DNA from 3 places in the Bacteroides hominis genome. Region 3 is predicted to be linked to each of the others. Evidence: riboswitches for the same ligand, from Rfam matches in the RefSeq annotation. Region 3 holds a riboswitch; each other region holds the start of a gene.
What was found. Region 3 has a riboswitch for cobalamin ahead of R3O62_RS16245 (TonB-dependent receptor plug domain-containing protein). Riboswitches for the same ligand answer to the same signal wherever they lie in the genome.
Positions count from the first base shown of each region.

Region 1 (3,188 bases), 1.0 Mb from region 3:
CACAGATCGACCGGCTGTATGTCAGTCCTAAGTTGTATTGTGTCGTGCTTTCCGGTTTCAGGTTCGTGTTGCCCACCTGTCCGTAGTACAGGTCGTTGAAGCTGGGCAACCGGAAGATGTCTTTATAGAACAGGCGGATGCGGAACTCTTCGCCGGCAAAGGGCTTGAACGACGCGCTGACGTACGGAGAGAGTTTCCGTCGGTTGGCTGCGGCGCTGCCTTGGCGCACCTCCTCGTTGATGACCGTTGCCAGTACCGAGGCCGAAGCGGTCAACCAGTCGTTGACGTATTTTCCGGCAAAGGCCGTCAACCACGAATAGCGGGTAGGATACGCAAAATCTTTCAGGTTCGCGTTCAGCCGGTTGATGCTTGCGTCTGTCGAAAGCGAAAATGAGAGGTTGCTGAGCACCCGGTAGAGCGCCGAAGCCGAGAGGTAATACTCTTGTTGATAATAACTGTTTTCCGTTTTGCCTTCCGAACCTTTATAATCAGGATCGAGGTAACGTTGATAGCTCCAGTTCCACTTAGCTGAAGTCTGGAAAACCCATTGGCGGTTGAACTCCTTCTTATATTGGCTTTGCACGAAGACATTCTTGTCCCAGAGGTGCTGTGAAGAGTAGTCGTAATAATAAGTGGTGGCATTGGGCAGTCCGCGGGACGACTGATAATAGTAGGCTTTCAGCCGCCATTGTTCCGTATCCGAAAAGTTGCCGAACAATCCCGCTTCGGCACGGAGGTTTTTCACTTCCGTGTTTTTCCGTTTCTCGCGCGAGCTCAGGTCATTGTTTTCGCCATAATGCAATGTGAAAGGGTAGTGCCCATCAGCCGACATCCACTCGCCGTTGGCGGAGAGCACCCATTTCCGACTCAGTTTCTGTTCGATCAGGAGAGACGGATTGACCAGTCCCCACGAACCCGTTTTGAACGAGGCGCTCAGGTTGGTACGCCGGTTGTCTTTGAATTGCGGTGTCAGCGTCTGTATGTTCAGTATCCCGGCGGAAGCGAAAAACCTTGCGGGCTGAAAGATATTATCACTCTGTCCGTTGCTGAGCGAGAGGCGGTCTACATTGTCCAGTGAGAAGCGTCCGATGTCGATCTGCCCCGTCTGGCAGTCACTGATTGTTATTCCGTCATATCCCACGGCGGTATGCTCGGCTCCGAGGCTTCGCAATGAAACGGTTTTCAGTCCGCCAATGCCGCCGTAGTCTTTCACCGTAACTCCGGCAAAGTGCTTCACGGCATCCGATACTTGCAATACGTTGAGGCTTTTGAGTTCTTCTTTAGAGAACACTTGGGTGGGAGCCATCGCTCTTACTTCGCGGGTGTGGTAAGCTTCGGCAACGGTTACTTCGGGGATTGAATAAATACGGGCGGTATCTACTTTCTGCTGTTGGGCGAAAAGTGAAACGGTAAGCCCCTGGCAGCAACAGAAAGCAACACAGACGTGTAGTAGCTTAGGCAATCTAAATATATTCATCTTCGTTTTTTTACTGTTAAAATGTCCGGACGAAGTCACTTCGGCCGGACATACTAAATAAACTTGGCAGAGTTTATTATCATAACTTACTTTCTCTGAATCAGAGTGATGAATGAAATGACGGATGGAATAATTCCGGCTCATTAGACTCAACGCTTTTTCCTCGAAAGCAATGAAATAGATGCACAGGCAGGTCTTCTGACTCGTTTCTGTTGATAAGCGCCTTCCCAGGAAAACGTTTCCCAGTGGCAAGTGGTGGTTGCTTACAACAATCTGATGTGAAACTTACAGCAGCGGGACTGTTCAGGATTTGCACCTGATTCCCTTTTAATTGCATCCCCGGTACACGGAGAATACAAACCAATGCACTGCAAAGATAAAAAGAATATTAGAAATAGCATAATAATTTGTGATTATTCGTTATGCATTGCGGAACGGACGGAGCAACATCGGACAGGTCGTCCGGATAGTGTCAGGCGGCACATTGGAATGACTTAGATAGGCGATGCCATTTATCTTGATTCCGGAGGGTTATGATGGCAGAATGATGGTTAATCAGCCTTTTGACTGACACACTCTTTCTTTAAAACGGATGAACCGGAGGGAAAACAAGGGGAAAGCCGGCCTTTTCTGTTCCGAAAGCCGGGCTTTGGGTGGATTAGAGCCGGGGTTTTGCGGAAAAGCAGTAAGCATTCACTCCAAAAGACGGTTACATTTCCCCCGAAAGAAGTAAGCATTTTCCGAAAATGCTTACTTCTTTTTCAAATATCTCTATATGTTATGCTCCATTACATATATTGTTATGAAAACCGGGGCTTATAGCTCCGGATTTTGCTCCGGTTGCTCACCCGATATGATCGTTCCGGAAGTGTCGGAAAGAGATGGTTTCAAGGTTAAAACCTGCTTTATGGACGGAACACTTTCCGGTCTCTTTCTTTCGGTAAGCAAAAGTAGGAAATTACGGGCAAAGAGATAATCGGTAAATCGAATTGGAGACGTTTTTGAGAGGCGTATCGTGCGTCGGGCCGAAAGAATGGAAAATAGAGAGGTCGGATTATCATTCTGTCAAAATGATAATCCGACCTTCTTCACATCTTTGGGGCAAATGCTCCGTTCCGGTATGTTTTTCTTAACCGCGCTCTGCCAGATATTGCTCTACCTTTTGCAGGGTGGCGTCTTTCAACAATACGGTTTTGTTCTTATCCAGTAAGTAGAGGGTGGGAATAGCCCTCAGGTCATACAGGTTTTTGTTTTTGATGACCAGCTCCTTATCGTATCCGTTGGTCCATTCTTTCGCGAAATCGCTCCGGTGCTTTTTCCATTCATCCAGTTCTTCATCCGGATAGAGAGACAGCACCTTCAGCTTCTTGTCGGCTATGAACCCGTTGATGACCGGAGAACTCTTTAGCCCTTCTATCATCTCAGAGCAGGCGTGGCAGCCGGGATTGTTGATAAACAGTAACGTGTATTCCGCCGGGAACTGATAAAGCGTACCCTTTGCACCCGAATCCAGTGTATAGGTGAAGTTGAGGGCTTTTGTGCCCAACCGGTTCTTTTGTGCCAGTTCCAGCCGCGCCTGCGGACGTATCTTTTCCGTTTCATTCAGCATGGGGGAGGCTGTCAGAGCTTCCAGCACGGGGATGTAAAGCTCCTCGTTACGCATAGGCGAGTTAGGGTCGTAGAGATATTTATCGGCCAGTTCCGCAAAGAA
Region 1 is NZ_CP178829.1:2,836,296-2,839,483, forward strand. Features, by position in the region: gene R3O62_RS11910 (TonB-dependent receptor plug domain-containing protein) at 1-1,477, opposite strand, end outside; cobalamin riboswitch at 1,648-1,857, opposite strand; gene R3O62_RS11915 (DUF5106 domain-containing protein) at 2,607-3,188, opposite strand, start outside.
Region 1: another riboswitch for cobalamin. It lies ahead of R3O62_RS11910 (TonB-dependent receptor plug domain-containing protein); the one in region 3 lies ahead of R3O62_RS16245 (TonB-dependent receptor plug domain-containing protein).

Region 2 (3,188 bases), 590 kb from region 3:
ACGATAGTATCACGGGAACTGTCAGGCAGTTGATCAGCAGAGCAGAAGGACTTCGGGGAGATGCTTTTCTCAACAGGGCTTTGTTGAGACGTGAGCATGAAGACCTAACACATGAAATGATCCCGGTCGATTTGAAAAGAATGATGGCTGGCGCAGTCTCCGACCTACGTTTACAGAAAAATGATGTTCTTTATATCTCGAGTGTGAAAGACATTGAGAAAGAAGGTACTTTATCTATCTATGGTGATATAAGGAATCCGGGAGATTTCCCTTATGTTAAAAATACGTCCATACAGGATTTGATTGTAAAAGCGGGAGGATTGCTGGAATCTGCTTCTATGGTCCGGATCGATGTCTCGCGGCGGATTAGAGATCCTAAAAGTATATCATCTTCCACTGTTATCGGAAAAAGCTTTACGGTTGAACTTAAAAACGGGCTGGTGATGGGGGAGGATAAAGGATTTGAACTGGAACCCTATGATATCGTTTTCATTCGCCGAAGTCCGGGATATCGTAAACAGGCCAATGTAACAGTTAAAGGCGAAGTGGCCTTCACCGGTAATTATACATTAATCCAAAGTAATGAGAGGCTGAGTAGTCTGATAGCAAGAGCCGGCGGACTATCGAAAGAAGCTTATGTAAAAGGAGCGCGTCTGATACGCAGAATGACGGCGGATGAAATGCGTCAGAAAAAGGATGTGCTACGTTTGTCGGTCAGAGGAAGTGAAAAGGCTTCTGTATCTCCGGTTACTCTGGAAGCCTCTTCCACTTATCCGGTAGGCATAGAACTTGAGAAAGCATTGGTAAATCCAGGCTCTGACGAAGATATGGTTTTGCGCGAAGGAGATGTACTTTTCGTTCCTAAATATGTCAGCACGGTAACAATCAATGGAGCTGTGATGTATCCTAATACGATACTTTATCAGAAGGGGAGCAGTCTTAGTTATTACATTGAGCAGGCAGGTGGATTTGGAAACCGGGCACTGAAGCGGCGTGTTTATGTAATATATATGAATGGTATGGTTTCTCGTCTGAAAAGGAGAATGGGCAATGCAATTGAACCCGGATGTGAAATAATAGTGCCAAGCAAAAAGGGCAGGAAAAAAACTGTGGCGGCGGACGTTACAGGGATGAATACTTCCATCGCCTCTATTGCCGCAATGGTGGCTGCTATGGTTGGTATGACAAAGTAATGTTCATAATAAAAAGAGTAATCCGACAGCTTTTTGTACCCTTAAGATTAAATAAGGAGGCAACTTATAACAGAGTTAGTGGAAAAAATGTCAGTCAGTAACAAAGAAAAGGGACAATCAGCCTAAAACAAATTAACGGTATACGTAATTCTTTCCATCTTGCGCACTAAGATGTATATCTTGCGTGCTAAGATGTGCATCTTGGCTGCTGAGATATACATCTCGGCTACTGAGATGAACTTTAATTGCCTTCTCAGTTAGAATGGATAATCTGTGCATAATACATCTTATGGCAACTTTTTTTAACTACGGAATTATTTGTATATTACTGAAGTCTTTCGTTATTTTGTGGCGAATTGGTTCACTTATGCTTTTCTGCATAAGTGATTAAAAGGGAATCGGGTGTAAATCCCGGACAGTCCCGCTGCTGTGAAACTCCGGTAGACTTACCGATACTAAACTTATTGCCACTGCATTGCCCAAGTAGATGAGGAGAAGTGTGGGAAGGCATCGGAAAGGAGGAGTCAGTCAGAAGACCTGCCATTCATCAAAGGCTGTTTCTACTCGGGGGGTAGGGAAACGGTGCGAAACGATAAAATAATTCATTTCAAGAACATTTCATGCAAATAATCAAGAGGAATGGGGCAACGGAACCATATAATAGAGAAAAGATAGCCGTTGCGATACGGAAGAGTTTTGCCAGTACCGGAAGAGAAGTACCGGACGAAACCGTTTACACAATTGTAGATGAAGTAGAACTCTTTTTGTGTGATGAAGTACACCGTAGCGTGGAACAGATTCAAGATGAGGTAGAACGTGGTTTGATGGAACATGGCTTTTATGCCGAAGCTAAAAACTATATACTTTATCGTTGGCAACGTACGGAACGGAGAAAAGCTTTTAACCATATTGTCAGCAGTATAGGTTCTGAAGCGTTGGCTGACACATTGAAAGATATTCAAAAGGATTTTGTTGCCAATGAATATAGTTTGGTGATACTGGCAGAGAAGTTTGTAAACCTCTGCAAAACCGATATGACAGCTGAAGAGAGGTTGACGACTCTTATTAAGGCTGCCGTAGAGCTTACTACGCAAGAGGCGCCTGACTGGGAATTTATTGCTGCCCGTTTGTTTAATTTTCAGTTGACGCAGAAGTTAAAGGTACAGGCAGAAATTGCCGGTATTTATTCTTTTTATGACAAGCTGCGCTATTTGACGGATGAAGGTTTGTATGGTGACTATATCCTGAGCGCTTATTCTCCACGAGAAATAGAAGTGGCTGCCGGGTTTATGTGTCCCGAACGTGATAAACTTTTCAATTATTCGGGATTGGATCTTCTCGCGAAACGTTATCTTATCCGTACGCACTCACATGAACCAATGGAATCGGTACAAGAAATGTATTTGGGGATTGCGCTTCATTTGGGTATGTCCGAAAAGTGTGATAGATTGCAGTGGGTAAAGAAGTTCTATGATATGCTGAGTCGGTTAGAAGTAACCATGGCAACCCCTACACTGTCCAATGCCCGCAAGCCTTATCACCAGTTATCCAGTTGTTTTATTGATACAGTGCCCGATAGCCTGGAGGGGATTTATCGCAGTATCGATAATTTTGCCATGGTCAGTAAGTTTGGCGGAGGAATGGGAATGTATTTTGGTAAGGTGCGTGCGGCAGGAGGAAATATACGAGGGTTTAAGGGAGTGGCAGGCGGAGTGATACGCTGGATGAAACTGGTAAATGACACTGCCGTAGCTGTCGACCAACTGGGTATGCGTCAGGGAGCTGTAGCAGTATATCTGGATGTCTGGCACAAAGATTTGCCCGAATTCCTGCAACTCCGCACCAATAATGGAGACGACCGGATGAAGGCACATGATATCTTTCCTGCCGTATGCTATCCTGATTTGTTCTGGCGTATGGCAAAGGAAGACCTGAATCAGCAATGGTACTTGTTCTGTCCCAACGAAATTATGAATGTCAAAGGGTATTGCCTGG
Region 2 is NZ_CP178829.1:3,265,181-3,268,368, forward strand. Features, by position in the region: gene R3O62_RS13605 (SLBB domain-containing protein) at 1-1,193, shown strand, start outside; cobalamin riboswitch at 1,534-1,753, shown strand; gene R3O62_RS13610 (ribonucleoside-diphosphate reductase subunit alpha) at 1,814-3,188, shown strand, end outside.
Region 2: another riboswitch for cobalamin. It lies ahead of R3O62_RS13610 (ribonucleoside-diphosphate reductase subunit alpha); the one in region 3 lies ahead of R3O62_RS16245 (TonB-dependent receptor plug domain-containing protein).

Region 3 (3,188 bases):
CAGGATAATGTTTTTATGAAAAACACTCAACTTCACATCCACCCCATAGGCTTCTCCGATACGCTTCGAGTTACGGATGACACGTGAGGTGTGCACACCTGCTCCCATCAGATGGGCCGAATATCCGGCAATGAACTTGGATATGGAAATCAAAGATTCATTTGTAGTCATAATGCTCACTTTTTTAAATCGGGCGCAAAAGTACAAAAAAGATAGGAAAGAGAGACATGATGCAACCTTTCATTTTATCCAAATCTTGTTTCGCACCGCTTTCCTGCTTCCATTCAGCATCTTCCATCATTGACATTTTGACATTCTGTCATCTTGTATTTTCTATGTGGCTTGTAGCGCATTTTTCGGAGTCTGTCCCAGGCCTCTCCGGAAAAAGCGCCGTATTTACAATTCTCCAAAAACAAAAGAACATTCGTGAACATATCTTCCAAGCAAATTAAAATATATCCACTGCATTTTGTAGCATAAAGCATATAAATAACTGATATTACAATCCAAACGATTAATCCGGCCGAGCATCGAGACGGAGTCAACCAGCATAAGAAACAGAGCTTTTAGTGCCTCTTTTTAGAGTGTTGACCTCACCCGGATACAATGTTAACTTCCTCTGAACGCAATGTTAACTTCCTCCGAATACGATGTTAACTTCATATAAAGACAATATTAACTTCCTAAAGGCAAGAAATCGATCATCTCTGATCATCCAAAGTATATTTAATCACAAAACAGTCCGGATATCGTATACTAATGCCATATTTATGCGGACTACTTTTCTATTTCACACATATAGAATTCTTCCCTTGTTTTAAAAACAGAGTAAATCCCTTCTTTCTGCTACAAATAAGCAGTAAACCACGTCCTTTTGACTAAAAGACATCCGCCTTTCCCAATATAAAAGGCTTCACTTCTCCGATATACCTATAAATAAGTATATTCTTTAATTTATTTCTATATAAACTAATAAATGTATATCTTTGCTCCCGCTTAGGTGATGCAGTCGAAGCATTCCGTTCGATGCATAAAAGGGAATCCGGTGAGAATCCGGAACAGTGCCCGCTACTGTGATGCCCATATACTCCGCATTCTGTTCAAAGGAGGAAAGGAAAGCATTTCTACACATACCACTGTCGATGCCGGAAGGCAAGGCGGGAAGGTTGCTTTCTAAAAAAGGGATAGTCAGGAAACCTGCCGAGCAGACATAGATAACAGTGCCGTCCCGGGGTCAGGAAGGCCGTTTATTAACACATTATTCAAAAACATCAATGGACAAAAGATGCTTACTGACCATTCTCTTGGGAGGATGTGCAGCGGTGGGTGCGTTTGCACAGCAACACGCAACAGGCAAAGACAAAGAGATGACTGTGGACCTGAACCCTGTAGTTGTGACAGGTACCGGTACACACCAAAGACTGAAAAACACACCGGCTCCGGTGGAAGTAGTAACTGCCAACGAAATAAAGAAAGCCGGTATCACAGACTTTCAGCAGGCAATGACCATGCTCGTTCCTTCCCTTTCATTCTCTACCAATTCAATGGGTTCTTACCTGATGATGAACGGCCTCTCCAACAAATATGTACTCATCTTGATTAATGGCCGAAAACTGATAGGGGACACAGCGAACAATATCGACCTCTCACGCATCGACATGAGCCGCGTGAAACGCATCGAGGTGCTTGACGGCGCAGGTTCATCACTTTATGGTTCTGATGCCATTGCAGGTGTAATCAACATCATCACCAATGAACCGAAAGAACTGATGCAGGTAACTTCTACCACCCGATATGAAGATCACCGCCAACTGACACAAATGGTAAATGCGGACATCGCTACTGAAAAGTTCGGTTCGTATACCTCCTATAAACATGAACAAAGCGCAGGGTGGAGAAACAGTGACTTAGCATACGTAACAGATAGTAAAACAGGAGCAGTATCAACTATTCCCACCGTATCGCCTACATCCAATGGCTTCCACTCCAATTTAGTAAATCAAAAGTTCACTTTCCAACCGACTGAGAAGTTCTCTTTCTATGCTAATGGAGGTTACTACTGGAAATTAACAGATCGCCCTGTATACGATAAAAGTATCGATGGAGGTTCAAAATATGACCTGCATTACGAATCGTATAACTTCGGTGTAGGCGGACGCTATAAAATCAATAAACGGTCTTCTATCCAACTCGACCTGATAAACGACAATTATATGCAGAACTACAAGTACCTGGTTGATGACACTAAAAAAAATATTGCAATTGGTGATTATACAAAAACAAAACGGCAGCACTTCTATGATGCCGAACTGAAAGGTATCTTCAACTTTGCGAAAGACAACATGACGGTATTCGGAGTAGACTACCGTTCGGAAAGCCTGGACCGTCCCAGTGCTAATGTTGATAAAGCAATCTATACGGCCTCTGCTTATGCACAACACGAAATTAAATTATGGAACTGCCTCAAAGGTATTGCCGGTGTGCGTTACGATTATCACGAACTTGCCGGGGGACGTTTCACTCCAAAAGTAGCTCTGATGTATTCCGTGGGGGCTTTCAATATCCGTGGTACATACTCTACCGGTTACCGTGCTCCTGGTTTGGATGAATTATATTATTATCTCGTAAAATCAGGAGGAAATACCATTACCCAAGGTAACAAAGACCTGAAAGCAGAACACAGTAACTACTACTCCATCAATCTGGAATATAACACGAACCGTCTGAATGTATCTGTTACGGGCTATCTGAATTACATTAATGGTATGATTAACGCAACCACCAGTCCCCTCAAAGACTTACCCAATGGTGAAGAACTTCGTGCAAAAGCTCAGAAAGACTTCAACCTGACAGATGCCGAAGCCAAAAAACTCTCCAATTACAAACTCTACGGCAATCTCGACAAGGGTGTTATCCGTGGCTTTGAAATAAATGCAGCAAGCAACCTCGGTGCAGGCTTCAGCCTGAATGGAAACTATGCTTTCGCTTATGCACGTGGTAAAAGTGTGGACGGTGTGTGGGGTAACATCGAACGCTCGGTACGCCATACAGGAACCGTAGCGGGGAATTACAGCCATTCCTGGGATGACTATCTGCTGAACATCAACATCAACGGACGTTTCCAGAGCAAACGCTTCCATCCGGGACACAGCTATGGTGACGCTCCGGGTTATGGGGTGTGGAACCTG
Region 3 is NZ_CP178829.1:3,858,304-3,861,491, forward strand. Features, by position in the region: gene R3O62_RS16240 (threonine/serine exporter family protein) at 1-171, opposite strand, end outside; cobalamin riboswitch at 982-1,220, shown strand; gene R3O62_RS16245 (TonB-dependent receptor plug domain-containing protein) at 1,275-3,188, shown strand, end outside.